One region of the Agrobacterium fabrum str. C58 genome, then DNA from elsewhere that is predicted to be linked to it. Evidence: riboswitches for the same ligand, from Rfam matches in the RefSeq annotation. Region 1 holds a riboswitch; the other holds the start of a gene.
What was found. A riboswitch is a leader RNA that binds a small molecule or an ion and turns the genes downstream of it on or off. The one in region 1 is predicted to bind S-adenosylmethionine.
Positions count from the first base shown of each region.

Region 2: another riboswitch for S-adenosylmethionine. It lies ahead of ATU_RS02075 (O-succinylhomoserine sulfhydrylase); the one in region 1 lies ahead of metA (homoserine O-acetyltransferase MetA).

Region 1 covers NC_003062.2:2,701,061-2,708,650, forward strand. Annotated here, with positions in the region: gene ATU_RS13225 (ABC-F family ATP-binding cassette domain-containing protein) at 1-1,642, opposite strand, end outside; gene ATU_RS13230 (thiamine diphosphokinase) at 1,647-2,300, opposite strand; SAM riboswitch at 2,391-2,467, shown strand; gene metA (homoserine O-acetyltransferase MetA) at 2,551-3,477, shown strand; gene ATU_RS13240 (aldose epimerase family protein) at 3,553-4,572, shown strand; gene mtgA (monofunctional biosynthetic peptidoglycan transglycosylase) at 4,606-5,253, opposite strand; gene ATU_RS13250 (polyprenyl synthetase family protein) at 5,490-6,404, shown strand; gene ATU_RS13255 (YiaD family glycine zipper/OmpA-like lipoprotein) at 6,428-7,090, opposite strand; gene ispG (flavodoxin-dependent (E)-4-hydroxy-3-methylbut-2-enyl-diphosphate synthase) at 7,157-7,590, opposite strand, start outside.
Region 2 covers NC_003062.2:425,283-432,872, reverse strand. Annotated here, with positions in the region: gene ATU_RS02095 (DEAD/DEAH box helicase) at 1-1,859, opposite strand, end outside; tRNA gene ATU_RS02090 (tRNA-Gly) at 2,123-2,196, opposite strand; gene ATU_RS02085 (2'-deoxycytidine 5'-triphosphate deaminase) at 2,253-3,365, opposite strand; SAM riboswitch at 3,439-3,517, shown strand; gene ATU_RS02075 (O-succinylhomoserine sulfhydrylase) at 3,561-4,745, shown strand; gene apaG (Co2+/Mg2+ efflux protein ApaG) at 4,980-5,372, shown strand; gene ATU_RS02065 (Hsp33 family molecular chaperone) at 5,445-6,434, opposite strand; gene argF (ornithine carbamoyltransferase) at 6,671-7,588, opposite strand.

The DNA.
Region 1 (7,590 bases):
TTTCCTTCGGGAGGTTTTCGAGAGCGAATTTCTGCTTGAAGGAAAGTTTGCCCTTGGCCTTCGCTGGCTCCTGCGACGGCGAGGCTGAGGATACGGCCTTGGCCTTTTCCTGCCTTTCGGCCTTGCGTTTTTCGTCCGCCGCACCCTTGCGCTGTGCCATCATGTCCGAATAGCCGCCCGCATATTCGATCCAGCGCCCATCCGGTTGATCGGGATTGGCGGGTGCGATGGTGGAGGTGACGGTGCGGTCGAGAAAATCACGGTCGTGGCTGACGAGAATGACCGTGCCGGAAAAACCGGCAACGATCTCCTGCAACAGATCGAGCGTTTCAATATCGAGATCGTTTGTCGGTTCGTCGAGGATCAGAAGATTGGTCGGCCGGGCCAGAATGCGCGCCAGGATAAGACGGGCGCGCTCCCCGCCGGAGAGATTGCGGATGGGCGTGCGCGCCTGCTCCGGCTGGAACAGGAAGTCCTTCATATAGCCAGTGACATGCTTCACTTCGCCATTGACGAGGAGATTGTCACCACGCCCGTCGGTCAGATAATGCGCGAGCGTTTCGTTGGGATTGAGATCCTCGCGCTTCTGGTCGAGCGTGGCGATCTCCAGATTGGTGCCGAGCTTCACCGTGCCGCTATCGGGCTCAAGCTCGCCCGTCAGCATCTTCAGAAGCGTCGTCTTGCCCGCACCGTTCGGCCCGACGAGGCCGATGCAATCTCCACGATGAACCCTGAGCGAGAACGGCGCCACGATCACCCGCTCGCCATAAGCCTTGCTGATGGCATCCGCCTCGATCACCAGCTTGCCGGATTCCCGCCCTTCCGTGACGGTCGCCTGCACGGAACCCTGCGGCCCCTTGTGGCCGCGATAGTCCGCACGCATGGCCTGAAGCTCGCCGACGCGGCGCATGTTGCGCTTGCGCCTTGCGGTCACGCCATAGCGCATCCAGTGTTCTTCACGCTCGATGGCCTTGCCGAGCTTGTGCTGTTCCAGTTCTTCCTCTTCCAGCACCTTGTCGCGCCATTCCTCGAAATGGGCAAAGCCGCGATTGAGACGGCGCGACTGGCCGCGATCGAGCCACACCGTGGAGGTCGAGACCTTTTCGAGAAAACGCCGGTCGTGCGAGATCAGCACCAGCGCACTGCGCGTCTGTTGCAACTCACCTTCCAGCCATTCGATGGTGGGCAGGTCCAGATGGTTGGTCGGCTCATCCAGCATCAGAATATCAGGTTCCGGCGCCATGACGCGGGCAAGCGCTACACGGCGCGCTTCGCCGCCTGAAAGGCTTTCCGGATTTTCCTGCCCGGTAAGACCCAGATGCTCAAGAAGATAGGTCACGCGATAGGGATCGTCGCCCGGCCCGAGCCCCGCTTCCGCATAAGCCTGAACGGTGGCGTAACCGGCAAAATCCGGCGCCTGTTCCAGATAACGAATGGTGGCGGCGGGATGCCGGAAAACCTCGCCCGACTGCGCCTCGACCAGGCCGGCGGCAATCTTCATCAGCGTGGATTTGCCCGAGCCATTGCGCCCCACAAGGCAGATGCGGTCACCGGGCTCTACCTGGAGGTTGGCACCGTCGAGCAGCGGGGTCACGCCGAAGGTCAGCTTGATATCGTCGAGTTTCAGAATTGGGGGTGCCAAGGCGTCAGGCTCCGGTCAGGTCATAGGGGCGGGCGAGCACGATGGCCTTGCCGCTTTTCAGCGAGAAATGCACAGGGCCGCCATTCGCGACATTGGAAATAGTGCGGGAGGACCCGAAAGCAAGCGCGAAATCATTGAGCGGATAACGCACATTACCGATATCGAGCCCCTCAAGGGCGGTAAACCCGGCAACCGAGAACAACGATCCAGCCGGCAGATCAATGGCGAGCGAACCGGCAAGCAGGGGCCTCGCCTCTTCTTCACCGGAGGTCAGCGTCACCTCGAAACCACGCTCCGCAAGCGCCACGGCATAAAGAAGGTGCTGAAGCGCATGGTCGCTTCGCGCGCCACCAAGCGCGCCAACCAGCAGCAACGAATGCGCGCCGCGCAAAAGTGCTTCGGACACCGCGATCTCACCATCCGTCACGGCCTTTGCGGCCGGATAGGGTTGCCGCGTCACATCCGGCCAGGCATCGAGGAGCTCTTGGTTGGCGGAATCGAAATCCCCGACCCACAGTTCGGGCGTGAGACCGAGCGGCGTGGCGTGGCGCATGCCGCCATCGGCCGCAATCACACGGCTATTGACGACCGCCCGTTTCAGACGATCGGACACCGCGACATCGCCGCCAAGCAGAATGGTGAAGCGCTCTTTGTTCATGCCCTGCCTTACCGCACCTCGGCCGAAAATGGAAAGCCGAAACCCCGATGAAATCAGCCTATATTGATTTTCGCCGGCTTCGGGATTATGAAACGCCTCAGTGGTGATTTGCCGACCGGCTTGCAGCCACTTTAAAGAAGTCGCTAAAGGGTCGAGGAAAAGGGCAATTTCCTGGGACCGGCCGCGATTTCGCTGCCGGTTTTTTTGTTTTCGCAACGTTCTTTACGTGATCCGGAAAAGAGAGTTCGACATGCCGATCAAGATTCCCGATACCCTTCCCGCCTTTGAGACCCTCGTTCATGAGGGTGTGCGGGTCATGACCGAAACGGCGGCCATCCGGCAGGATATTCGCCCGCTCCAGATCGGGCTTCTGAACCTCATGCCGAACAAGATCAAGACGGAAATCCAGATGGCGCGTCTTGTTGGCGCCTCGCCGCTGCAGGTGGAATTGTCGCTCATCCGCATCGGCGGTCACCGCGCCAAGAATACGCCGGAAGAACATCTCCTCTCCTTCTACCAGACCTGGGAAGAGGTCCGTCACCGCAAGTTCGACGGCTTCATCATCACCGGCGCACCGATCGAACTGCTAGATTATGAAGATGTGACTTACTGGAACGAGATGCAGCAGATTTTCGAATGGACGCAGACCAACGTCCATTCGACTCTGAATGTCTGCTGGGGCGCAATGGCCGCCATCTACCATTTCCACGGGGTGCCGAAATACGAGTTGAAGGAAAAGGCTTTCGGGGTTTATCGCCACCGCAACCTTAGCCCCTCATCGATTTACCTTAACGGTTTTTCAGACGATTTTCAGGTTCCGGTGTCGCGTTGGACGGAAGTGCGCCGCGCCGATATCGAAAAACACCCCGAGCTGGAAATCCTGATGGAGTCCGACGAGATGGGCGTGTGCCTGGCGCATGAGAAAGCCGGAAATCGGCTCTATATGTTTAACCACGTTGAATATGATTCCACTTCGCTTGCGGATGAATATTTCCGTGATGTGAACTCCGGTGTCCCCATCAAGCTGCCGCATGATTATTTTCCCCACAATGATCCGGAGCTTGCCCCGCTGAACCGCTGGCGCAGCCACGCCCATCTGTTTTTCGGAAACTGGATCAACGAGATATACCAGACGACGCCTTATGACCCCCAAGCCATCGGGAAACTGGCGGCGTAAACTGCGGGATTGCGAATTGCCGGAAAATGACGCAACGTCCGCCCGGCAATTTGCGATACCAGGGAGAATGACGAGATGAGCGACGGTGCGGCACGAGAAGATTTTGGTTTCACGGCGACCGGCGAAAAGGTCGAACGCGTCACCATCTCGAAAGACGGTTTGACGGCGAAAGTCATCACCTGGGGCGCTGTTATCCAGGATCTGCGGCTTGACGGCCACCAGGCCCCGTTGGTGCTTGGCTTCGACAAATTCGAGGATTACAAATACTCCTCCTATTTCGGCGCCACGCCCGGCCGCAATGCCAACCGTATCGGCAACGGCAGGTTCGCGATCGACGGCCATGAATACCAGCTAGAACTGAACGAAAAGGGCGTGACCCATCTGCACGGCGGCAGCGACGGCATGGGCAAGCGCAACTGGATGCTGATGGAGCATGGCGAAAGCCACGCCGTCCTGCAGATTATCGACCCCGATGGACGCGCCGGTTATCCCGGCAATTGCACGGTCACTGCTACCTATACGATCCGCGATGGCGGCGTGCTTTCGGTTGTTTATGAAACGGTGACCGACCAGCCGACCATCGCCAATGTGTGCCAGCACTCCTATTTCAACCTCGACGGCGCGGATACCGCACTTGGCCATGAGATCAGCATCGCCGCTGACTTTTACCTGCCGACCAACGAACAGCAGATACCGACCGGCGAAATCCGCTCCGTCGAAGGCACCGTCTTCGACCTGCGCCACCCGACGCCGATGCGGCGCAAGGAGAATGGCGAACAGGTTCTCTACGACCACAATTTCTGCCTTTCGCCCGAGCGTCGCGCCAAGCGCAAGGTCGCCCGCGCCTATTCACCTGCCTCCGATATCGCCCTTGAAGTCCACACGACAGAGCCCGGTGTGCAGTTCTATTCAGCCTTCAAGCTCGACGTTCCCGTTCCGGGCCTCGATGGCCGCCATTATGGCCCCTTCGCCGGTTTCTGCCTTGAAACGCAGATTTGGCCCGATGCCGTCAATCACCCGGATTTTCCGCACGCCATCCTGCGGCCGGGCGAAACGCTGCGTCAGGAAACGGATTATATTTTCAGGAAGGGCTGAGGCAGAGGGTCGGGATCAGTCAAGCACGCAGGATCAGTCAAGCACGCAGCCGACATAGCCGCCCGAGGCGCGGGCCCGACGCTCGATAAGGCCGGCCAGCCGCTGCAGGCCGCGCCCGGGTTTGCTCGCCACGCGATCAATCGGATTGGGCAGGGAGACAGCCAGCAACGCCGCCTGACGGGAGCTAAGCTTGGCGGCCGGTATCTTGAAATGATGCTGGGCGGCCGCCTCGATGCCGTAAATGCCCGGGCCCCATTCGGCGACGTTGAGATAAATCTCCATCATCCGCTTTTTCGACCAGACGAAATCAGCCGCGATTGCCAGCGGCAGTTCCAGCCCTTTCCGCAGGAATGAGCGACCGTTCCATAAAAACAGGTTCTTGGCCGTCTGCATCGGAATGGTGCTGGCACCGCGGGTGGAGGCCCCATCCAGTGCATTGCTGACCACGGACTGCATCTGGTTCCAGTCCACGCCGCCGTGGAAACAGAATTGCCCATCCTCGGACATCATCACGGATTGCACGAGGCGCGGCGAAATATCCTCGAGCGGCACCCAGCGCCTGTCATAACCCTGAAGGGTCACGAGATCGGCAAGCATCAGCGTTGAAACAGGTCGGATGAACGGCAACGCATAAACCGGGATCAGCAAATAGGGCAGGATCAGCAAAGCCAGCAAGGTCATGATGATGCGCTTTGCCAACGTGCGAAAATCCACCTTCGGACTGCTCCGGTCTTCCGCCAGCACGGCGTATTCTGCGTCGCTTTCAGGCGTACTGCTCAATATCCGTCCCCGCGCCCGCGCCAATTGAAGCCTTTCATAGTCCATTGCCGTCTTCAAGGCGAGTCCGGTCACGCTGTTGCGCCTTCGGAATCACGAAAAGGTTTGCCTGCATTCGTCCGGCATGCCAAAGAGCGCGCATGGACGCTCAGATGACGAATTTCGAAACGCGGCTGCGCGAAAACGCGGCGAAAACCGAAGCGCTGCTTGGCCACCTGCTTTCCGGCGAGGCGCGCGCGGACGAGATCACACGCCCGCAAAACCTGCTAGAGGCCATGCGCCATGGCGTGCTGAACGGCGGCAAACGCCTGCGGCCTTTTCTTGTCATCGAGAGTGTCGCCCTTCTGGGCGGAGATGCCGAAGCCGGCCTCCACGTCGGCGCAGCACTCGAATGCCTCCATTGTTATTCGCTTGTCCATGACGATCTGCCAGCCATGGACGACGACGACCTGCGCCGTGGCCAGCCGACCGTGCACCGCAAATTCGACGAGGCAACCGCCATCCTCGCCGGTGACAGCCTGCTGACGCTTGCTTTCGACATAATCGCCTCGGATGACAATCCGCTGGCGGCCGAGCGCAAGGCCGCCCTCGTTATCTCGCTCGCGCGTGCCGCCGGTATTGGTGGCATGGCTGGCGGGCAGGCCCTTGATCTCGCTGCCGAAAAGAAAGCGCCCGACGAGGATGGCATTATTACATTGCAGGCTATGAAAACCGGTGCCTTGCTGCGTTTCGCCTGTGAGGCCGGCGCGATCATTGCCGGCAGCAATCAAGCCGAAAGGCAGCGACTGCGCCTCTTCGGCGAAAAGATTGGCCTTTCCTTCCAGCTTGCCGACGATCTTCTGGATCTGACCGCCGATGCCGCCACCATGGGCAAGGCGACCGGCAAGGATGCCGCACGCGGCAAGGGCACGCTGGTGGCCTTACGCGGCGAAGCATGGGCACGCGAAAAGCTTCAGGAGCAGGTGGCGGAAGCCAGCGAACTCCTCGCCCCCTACGGCGAAAAGGCCGCGATTCTCATCGCGGCCGCAAGATTCATCGCCGAACGGAAAAGCTGACCTCTCAGCTTTTCATCATCCAATCAGCCCTTGAGCGGCGAAATCAGCACTTCGACGCGGCGGTTCTGCGCACGACCATCCGACGTGGCATTCGAAGCAATCGGCTGAGACGGGCCGAAGCCGAGCGTCGAAATACGGCGCTGGTCGACGCCGCGTGCACCGAGATAATTGGCGACAGAGGCAGCACGACGCTCGGAGAGCGCCTGGTTATGCTGCAGGCTGCCGGTGGAATCGGTGTGGCCGTTGATGTCGATCAGCGTACGGTTGAACTTGTTCAGTACGATGGCGACAGAATCGAGTGTCTGGTAGAACGGCGGAATGACCTGGTCCTGATCCGTGGCAAAGGTGATGTTGGATGGCATGTTGAGGACGATGCTGTCACCGCGGCGGGTCACCGAAACGCCGGTTCCCTGAAGCTGGGCGCGAAGCTCGGCTTCCTGCCCGTCCATGTAGTTGCCGATGGCGCCGCCAGCGAGAGCACCGATGCCCGCACCGATCAGCGCGGCGTTGCGGCGACCAACCGGCGAGCCGCCGACAGCCAAACCACCGAGAGCACCAACGACAGCGCCGATGCCGGCACCGCCGGCCGTGTTCGACATCTTCTGCTCGCCCGTATAGGGATCAGTGGTGGTGCAGGCGGAAAGATAGGTGCCGCAAAGGGCGACGATCGCGATTTTTTTGATCATTTTTCTGGATGCTCCGAGAGGTTCAGGAGGTATGACAGTGAAATTCAGGCCGTTGCAACTTACGCATTACTCCGCCGCATCTTTCTGGCCAAAACGCTTTTCGATGTAATCGATCACAAGCGCTTCAAAATCGGCGGCGATATTGGGACCACGTAGCGTGAGAGCCTTTTCGCCATCGATGAAAACAGGTGCAGCCGGGCTTTCGCCGGTTCCGGGCAGTGAAATGCCGATATCGGCATGTTTGCTTTCACCGGGGCCGTTGACGATGCAGCCCATGACGGCGACGTTGAGCGCCTCGACCCCTGGATATTTTTCACGCCAGATCGGCATGTTCTTGCGGATGTCGTTCTGGATGTTCTGCGCCAGTTCCTGAAATACCGTGGACGTGGTGCGCCCGCAGCCGGGACATGCCGCAACGACCGGGATGAACTGCCGAAAGCCCATGACCTGCAGCAGTTCCTGCGCCACCTGCACCTCACGGGTGCGGTCGCCATTCGGCT
Region 2 (7,590 bases), 570 kb from region 1:
CAAGCTCTCGAGCGCGTCATAGCTGTGAAGAGCATATTTCTCTTCCGCGCTAGGCCGAAGCCCTGAGAACACGACTCAGCACCTAAGACGTAGACAAAAGGGGCTTCATTGCCTTTTGCTCTGTAGATCGACGTTATCGCCACGCTGTTGGAGGTGAAAACCTCATCAAGCGAACTGGTCACGCCGACGAGATGCCCCCCAATTCCTCGGGCACCTAAACTCTTTATAAGCTTTCCACCGATCGATCGCGAAGTGTACGGATCGGGTATGACAACTAGGATATCATCAAGTTCAAGCTCATCTTCATTTACATTCGAGGCGATCTGGTTAGCGACCCATTCAACCTCATCCCCCAATGTGTCGAACTGAATGAACCTCAAGCTTTCCTCTGGACTCAAAAGCTCGGAAAAAAATGCCGGTGTCGAAGCCTCATCACGACGGAGCCGGACATGCGATCCAGCCGTCAGCGGGCCCTGCACTATAGAATAGCCAATATCGGTCCAGAGTTCAGATCCATCGAAGAGTTGGATAAGGTTGCTCGGTTCATTCGGTGCTTGTTCGCGCGCCGTACCGAAACCGAGGCCGTGTGCGGCTGTCAGATTCCAAGGCGAGTTTCTATAGCATATCGGCAAGACAATATCGCTTCTTGCCCTGCCGGGTTCGTTTCGCAATTCAACGTTCGGTGTGCCATCTGGCCGAACGCCAAATAGGCTCTCTGCCGGGAGCATGTCGAAGTCAGACAGGTTTTGAAGTTCATCGTAGGCGTATACGATTCGCTTGGGGTCTTTCGTATATAGAAAAACCAGTTCAAAAAACTCTGCGGGGAAATCTTGGGCTTCGTCTATAAGAATTACATCGTAAATTGGACGAATCTCGCCACCAGCTTTCGATGCCTGTAGCAATTCGCTGCACGCCCCTCTAAATGCGCCATTCTGACCATATTTGCTGGACGCCTCAGAGAACGTCATTTTTTTAAGCGATGCAGCTTCCGCGAAGCTGGTGTAGAGGCCCGGTGTCGTCGCGCCACCCCAAGCATGCATCACTAAAAGCTTGGACCAGTCAGGTTCGCTTTTCGAGAACTCAAAACAGAACTGACGCACTAGCCTGCGGAATTGCTGATAAAGAGTTCTAGTCTGAAAGGTTATTACAATCTGCCAGTCGGGGTTTTTCGTGTGTAAAAAAGCAGCCTTCAATGCCAGTACGATGGTCTTACCGGAACCTGCTAAGCCACGAATGCGCTGAACGCCGGACGGAATTTCTATCGCAGCCTTTTTCTGAAAAGCATCGAGGTTAGCAATTTTCTTTTCGATCTCTTTGATTATCGCTCCACGCGATCCGGTTTTGCTGACAGCCGCCCTTTGTTTTTTAGGTCGGATAGTTGCTGTTCGCTCGATTACCGAGCACAGGCGCTCATAATACGCTCGGGGAATCTCGACACCTTGCTGCAGTGCGCTATTAACTTGGTCGATAGTTAGAAAGCGTACGTATTCGTCATCAAAAGATTGATCTACTGATAGCGTTATGACGTTGACAGGCACCTGTAGCTTGGAGCGCTTAACGAGGCCATCGTCCTCCAATAGTTTTGAATGAAGTGCGTTGTAGAGACGCTCGGTAGAGGATTCGATTTCTTCGAACTCCTCCTGTTTCCCCGGGTCATTGTTCCCGTGCTCCAAATCGAATGCCCAAACTCCGTGAAAGGGAGACACATAGAGCGCGTCAACCTTAACGTTGCCCTGTGCGTTCAGTAGTATTGGGTAACCGAGATACAGAGTGCCCGGTACGTTGCCCGCGCCAAAAACTTCAACGAGCTGGCGTTGCGCCATCGACACATGCTGATCGCCGTAGATAATCTCAGCCACGTCACTCTCCAGTCTCTGCATTCAACATCTGGATTGTCTATTTGGGAACAAGGCACCTTGCAAGCGCTGGCCACATTTACCGAACCTTTATGGGCATGTTTGAAAAGAGATTTCGAAGCCAATTTACACTACTTAAAACCTACCATCGAAGCACAAAGACAATAGGTAAAGAGGTCAAACGGTGAACACCGTGTGTAAAACAACCTGTAAAATTCGCAGCTTCTTCAACAATCATAATCGGCTAGAAGCCCTGAGAAATAAGGTGGAGCGGGTGAAGGGAATCGAACCCTCGTATTCAGCTTGGGAAGCTGCTGCTCTACCATTGAGCTACACCCGCGCAGGCTAAGACATCGGACAGTTCGCGGCGGGTGTCAAGCGGCCCGCCGGGGTTCATTATTCGGCGCGGAAATGTTTGGAGAGCTTCAGCCCCTGCGCCTGATAGTTTGAGCCGAGGCCGGTGCCATAGAGGCCTTCCGGTTTTTCCAGCATGTGTTCGTAAACCAGCCGGCCGACGATCTGGCCGTGTTCCAGGATGAAGGGCACCTCGTGGCTGCGGACTTCAAGTACGGCGCGGCTGCCGGTGCCGCCGGCCTGCGCATGGCCGAAGCCAGGATCGAAGAAACCGGCGTAATGCACGCGGAATTCGCCCACCAACGGGTCGAAAGGCGTCATTTCGGCTGCATAAAGCGGTGGCACATGCACGGCTTCGCGTGAAACGAGGATATAGAATTCATCCGGATCGAGGATCAGTTCCGCACGCCCGCGCGCGAAGAGCGGTTCCCAGAAATCGAGGACATCGTGCTGGGCCTTCTTGTCGACATCCACCACCGCCGTATGATGTTTGCCGCGGTAACCGATCAGCCCGTTCTCACCGAAACCCTTGAGGTCGATCGACAGCGCAATGCCGCCGCCCGTCACGTTCGGGTTTTCGCTAGCTACCAGCGTTTCCGTCTCGTGCAGCTTCAGCACTTCACTTTCATTGAGAAGTGCGTGGCCGATGCGGAAGCGAATCTGCGACAGGCGCGAGCCGCGGCGCACCACGATGGGGAAAGTGCGCGGGCTGATTTCCAGATAAAGCGGACCAGTATAGCCAGCCGGAATCTTGTCAAATTCCTGGGCATTGTCGGTCATCACGCGGGTGAATATATCAAGCCGGCCGGTCGAGCTTTTCGGATTGGCTGAGGCCGACATGTCCGCCGGCAGAGCAAGGCTTTCCATCAAGGGAACGATATAGACACAGCCGGTTTCCAGCACCGCACCCTGGCTGAGATCGACCTCGTGCAGGCTGAAGCGGTTGAGCTTGTCGATGACGCGGGTTCCGGGGCCAGGCATGAAGCTGGCGCGGACGCGGTAAGCTTTCGAGCCGAGCCGCAGATCGAGGCTGGCGGGCTGCACCTGGTCGACATCGAGATCGGCCTCGCTTTTCAGCTTGTCGCCCGCAAACAGCGCCCGGATTGCGCCATCCGCCAAAATGCCCGTGGTTCTCGTCCCCGTGGTTCTCGTCATGGTCATCATTCCTTTTTACGGCGACAAAACCAAAAGGAAAGCATTGACGCAAGCCGGTAACGGCAGTATGGCAAGCTTATCCCGTGGTGATTTGGCCGGTCGGCTTGCAGCCACGTTAAACAAGTGGCTAAAAAGACCGGGTGCTAGGAACCGGTCTGCTTTTGCGGCCGGTTTTTTTGTTTTGAAGGTGATCACATGAGCAATAAATGGCGCCCGGCAACCCAGCTCGTTCACGGCGGTACGCTACGCTCACCCTATGGTGAAACGTCGGAAGCGATCTATCTGACCCAGGGTTTCGTTTACGAAAACTCCGAAGCCGCCGAAGCCCGCTTCAAGGGCGAAACGGATGGCTTCATCTACGCCCGCTACGCCAGCCCGACCAATGACATGTTCGAAAAGCGCATGTGCCTGCTGGAAGGCGCGGAAGACGCGCGCGCGCTTGCCTCCGGCATGGCCGCCGTCACCGCCGCCATCATGTGCCAGCTGCGCGCCGGCGATCACATCGTTGCCGCACGAGCCCTTTTCGGCTCCTGCCGCTGGGTGGTGGAAACGCTCGCACCGAAATACGGCATCGAATGCACGCTGATCGACGGACGTGATCTCGACAATTGGGAAAAGGCGATCCAGCCGAACACCAAGCTGTTCTTCCTTGAAAGCCCGACCAACCCGACGCTCGAAGTGGTTGATATTGCCGGTGTGGCGAAGCTCGCCAACCAGATCGGCGCGAAAGTGGTGGTCGATAACGTCTTTGCGACGCCGCTTTTCCAGAAGCCGCTCGAACTCGGCGCCCATATCGTGGTTTATTCGGCCACCAAACATATTGACGGCCAGGGCCGCTGCCTGGGTGGCGTGATCCTCTCCGACAAGAAGTGGATCGAAGAAGAGCTGCAGGACTATTTCCGCCATACGGGCCCGGCCATGTCGCCGTTCAACGCCTGGACGCTTCTGAAGGGCATCGAGACCCTGCCGCTTCGCGTCAAGCAGCAGACGGAGAATGCCGCGAAGATCGCCGATTTCCTCGCCGATAGCGGCAAGGTCGCCAAGGTCATCTATCCCGGCCGCGCCGATCATCCGCAGGCGGATATCATCGCACGGCAGATGTCCGGAGGCTCCACTTTGGTGGCCTTCGAACTGAAGGGCGGCAAGGACGCAGCCTTCAAGTTGCAGAACGCGCTTGAGATCGTGAAGATTTCCAACAATCTCGGCGATGCCAAGAGCCTCATCACCCATCCCGGTACGACGACACACAAGAACCTCTCCGACGAGGCGCGTGCCGAACTCGGCATTTCCGGAGGCACCCTGCGCCTTTCCTGCGGCATCGAGGATACCGACGATCTGCTGGAAGATCTCGCAAAGGGTCTTGCGGCCGTTTCCGCCTGAAAATTCAATCGGCAAATCGCCATGGCCCGACCCAGGTGTCGGGCCATGGTTTGCCTGATCGGCCGCAAAAGTCCGCAACAAGCAACCCATATTTACCTTTATTGTTATCCCTAACGCTGGAAAACAGCGCAACAGGAGATGCCTCCTGCCCGTCAAGTCATTCATTTTCTTGACGATAGCCAGAGCCTATAGTGTAGGATGTGGCGGCAGGCATAATATTGAGGTGTGGCGCGTATGTATCGTGCTCTGACAAGGGATATCGAGGTGACGGTCGATCCGTATTATCTCGAGGAACAATCCGACCCGGATGACGATCGTTACGTCTGGGGCTATAAAGTCGTGATCGCGAACAATTCCGATGTCCCCGTAAAACTCGTCAACCGTTATTGGCATATCACCGATCAGAACGGACAGGTGGACGAGGTCTACGGGCCGGGCGTCGTGGGTGAACAGCCGCAGCTCAAACCAGGCGACAGCTATGAATATTCCTCGGGCTGCCCGCTGGATACGCCTTCAGGCCTGATGTTCGGCCATTATGAGATGGAAACGGAAAATGGCGAGGTGTTCAATGTCACCATACCCGCCTTTTCGCTGGATTCACCCGGCCTGATGCGCGTCCTGAACTGACGACATCCGCCCGGCAAAGGAAAAGCCGCGCCTGTTAGAGCGCGACTTTCGATTCAGGCATTCTCAAAAGATTCAGGCATTCTCAAATTCGCTGACATCGTAGCGATAGGTGGTGGAGCAGAACTCGCAGGTTACGGCGATGGCGCCGTCTTCCTCGCTCGCCTTGATCTCCTCGGCGGTGAAGCCGGAGAGCACACCCTTGATCTTGTCTCGCGAGCAGCTGCAACGGTCGAAAATGGCCTGCGGATCATAGATGCGCACGCCGCTTTCGTGGAAAAGCCTGTAGAGCAGGCGTTCCACCGGCACCTGCGGATCGGTCAGCTCATCGGTATCGATCGTGTTCAGCAGCGTCACGGCTTCGGTCCAGGCATCGTCCTCCTGCACCTCGTGGCCACCTTCGTCACCATCGCCACCATGCAGATCGCGCATGCGCAACCGCTCGGGGGCCTGCGGCAGGAACTGCGCGATCAAGCCACCTGCACGCCAGCCGTGGCGCGGCTTGCCTTCACTGTCGCGGTCGAAGAACTCCGCGACGCCAAGGCGCACGCGGGTGGGAAGCTGTTCCGACTGGCGGAAATAGACCCCGGCAATGTCTTCCAGCGAGGAGCCATCGAGCGGCACGATACCCTGATAGGGCTGCATGCCCGCGCCCTGATCGATGGTGAAGGCGAGAATACCATTGCCCAGCAATTGCTCCGGCGAGGTTTCACCGGCCGCAACCGCTTCCGCCAGCCGCTCCTCATCAAAACGGGCGTAAGCGCGCATGCTGTCCGGCGCGGAGAAATCCGCGACCAGCAGGTCAACCGGGCCGTCGCCCTTGGTCTGGACGGTCAGCTTGCCGGAAAACTTGAGCGAGGTGCCGATCAGCGCCGTGAGGACCGTCGCTTCCGCCAGCAAGCGGGCAACCACGGCGGGATAGTCATGCCGTTCGAGGATGGCGTTCAGCAGCGGCCCGACCTGCACGCCGCGGCCGCGTACATCCAGACCTTCGACCTGAAAAGGCACAACCTTGTCGTCGCCAGCAAAATTGAGATCGTCCAGTTCAACCGTTACATCTGCCATGTTGATACTCCTTGGCGCAGCCGTGGCGCCGCTACCGTCCAAAAGTCCGGCTTTCAAATGTGGTTTTTGCTTGTCGCACAGAGACCCGGGAAGCGAAACCGCCTCCGGAGAAAAACGTGCAATTGTGATGATGGCCCGCCAGCAAACCGACGCGTCTCTTCGAAGCCCCACAGATGGTAATCGATGCGTGTCAGTTCAAGCACCCGGCCCGAAGACGATCAGGACGGGTGAATTTCTCAGATCACGCCCATGCACCATGCGATGACGGATTTCTGCGCGTGGAGACGGTTCTCCGCCTCATCGAAGACCACCGATTGCGGGCCGTCGATCACGGCGTCCGTCACTTCTTCACCGCGATGCGCCGGCAGGCAGTGCATGAACAGCGCGTCCTTCTGCGCCTTGGCCATCAGGGCCTCATTGACCTGATAGGGCTGGAAGATGTTGTGGCCGCGCGCCTTGTGCTCCTGGTTCATGGACACCCAGGTATCGGTGACGACACAATCCGCACCCGCGACCGCCTTGTCCGCATCATGATACAGCGCGATCTCGCCGCCATTGTTGCGGGCCCAGTTCATGAACTTGTCATGCGGTTCGGAACCCATCGGCACCGCCATCGTCATGCGGTAACCGAAACGTGCGGAGCCCTCGACGAAAGAGTGCAGCACGTTGTTGCCGTCGCCCGTCCAGGCAATGGTCTTGCCTTTGACCGGACCACGATGTTCCTCGAACGTCATGATGTCGGCCATGATCTGGCAGGGATGGGTATCATCGGTCAGGCCGTTGATAACAGGCACCGTCGCGTGTTCGGCAAGCTCGAGCAGGCGCGAATGATCCGTGGTACGGATCATGATGGCATCCACATAACGCGACAGCACCTTGGCGGTATCGCCGATCGTTTCCGCACGACCGAGCTGCATTTCAGTGCCCGACAGGAAAAGGGTCTCGCCGCCGAGCTGGCGCATGCCCACATCGAAGGAAACGCGGGTGCGGGTGGACGGCTTTTCGAAGATCATGGCCAGCATCTTGCCGGCCAGCGGCTTTTCCGCCGTTCCCGCCTTCGTGGCGACCTTGCGCGCGCGCGCATCGTCAAGAATTGTCCGCAGGTCCTGCGGGCCAACGGCCGACAGGTCGAGAAAATGTTTAGGTGAAGCCATTT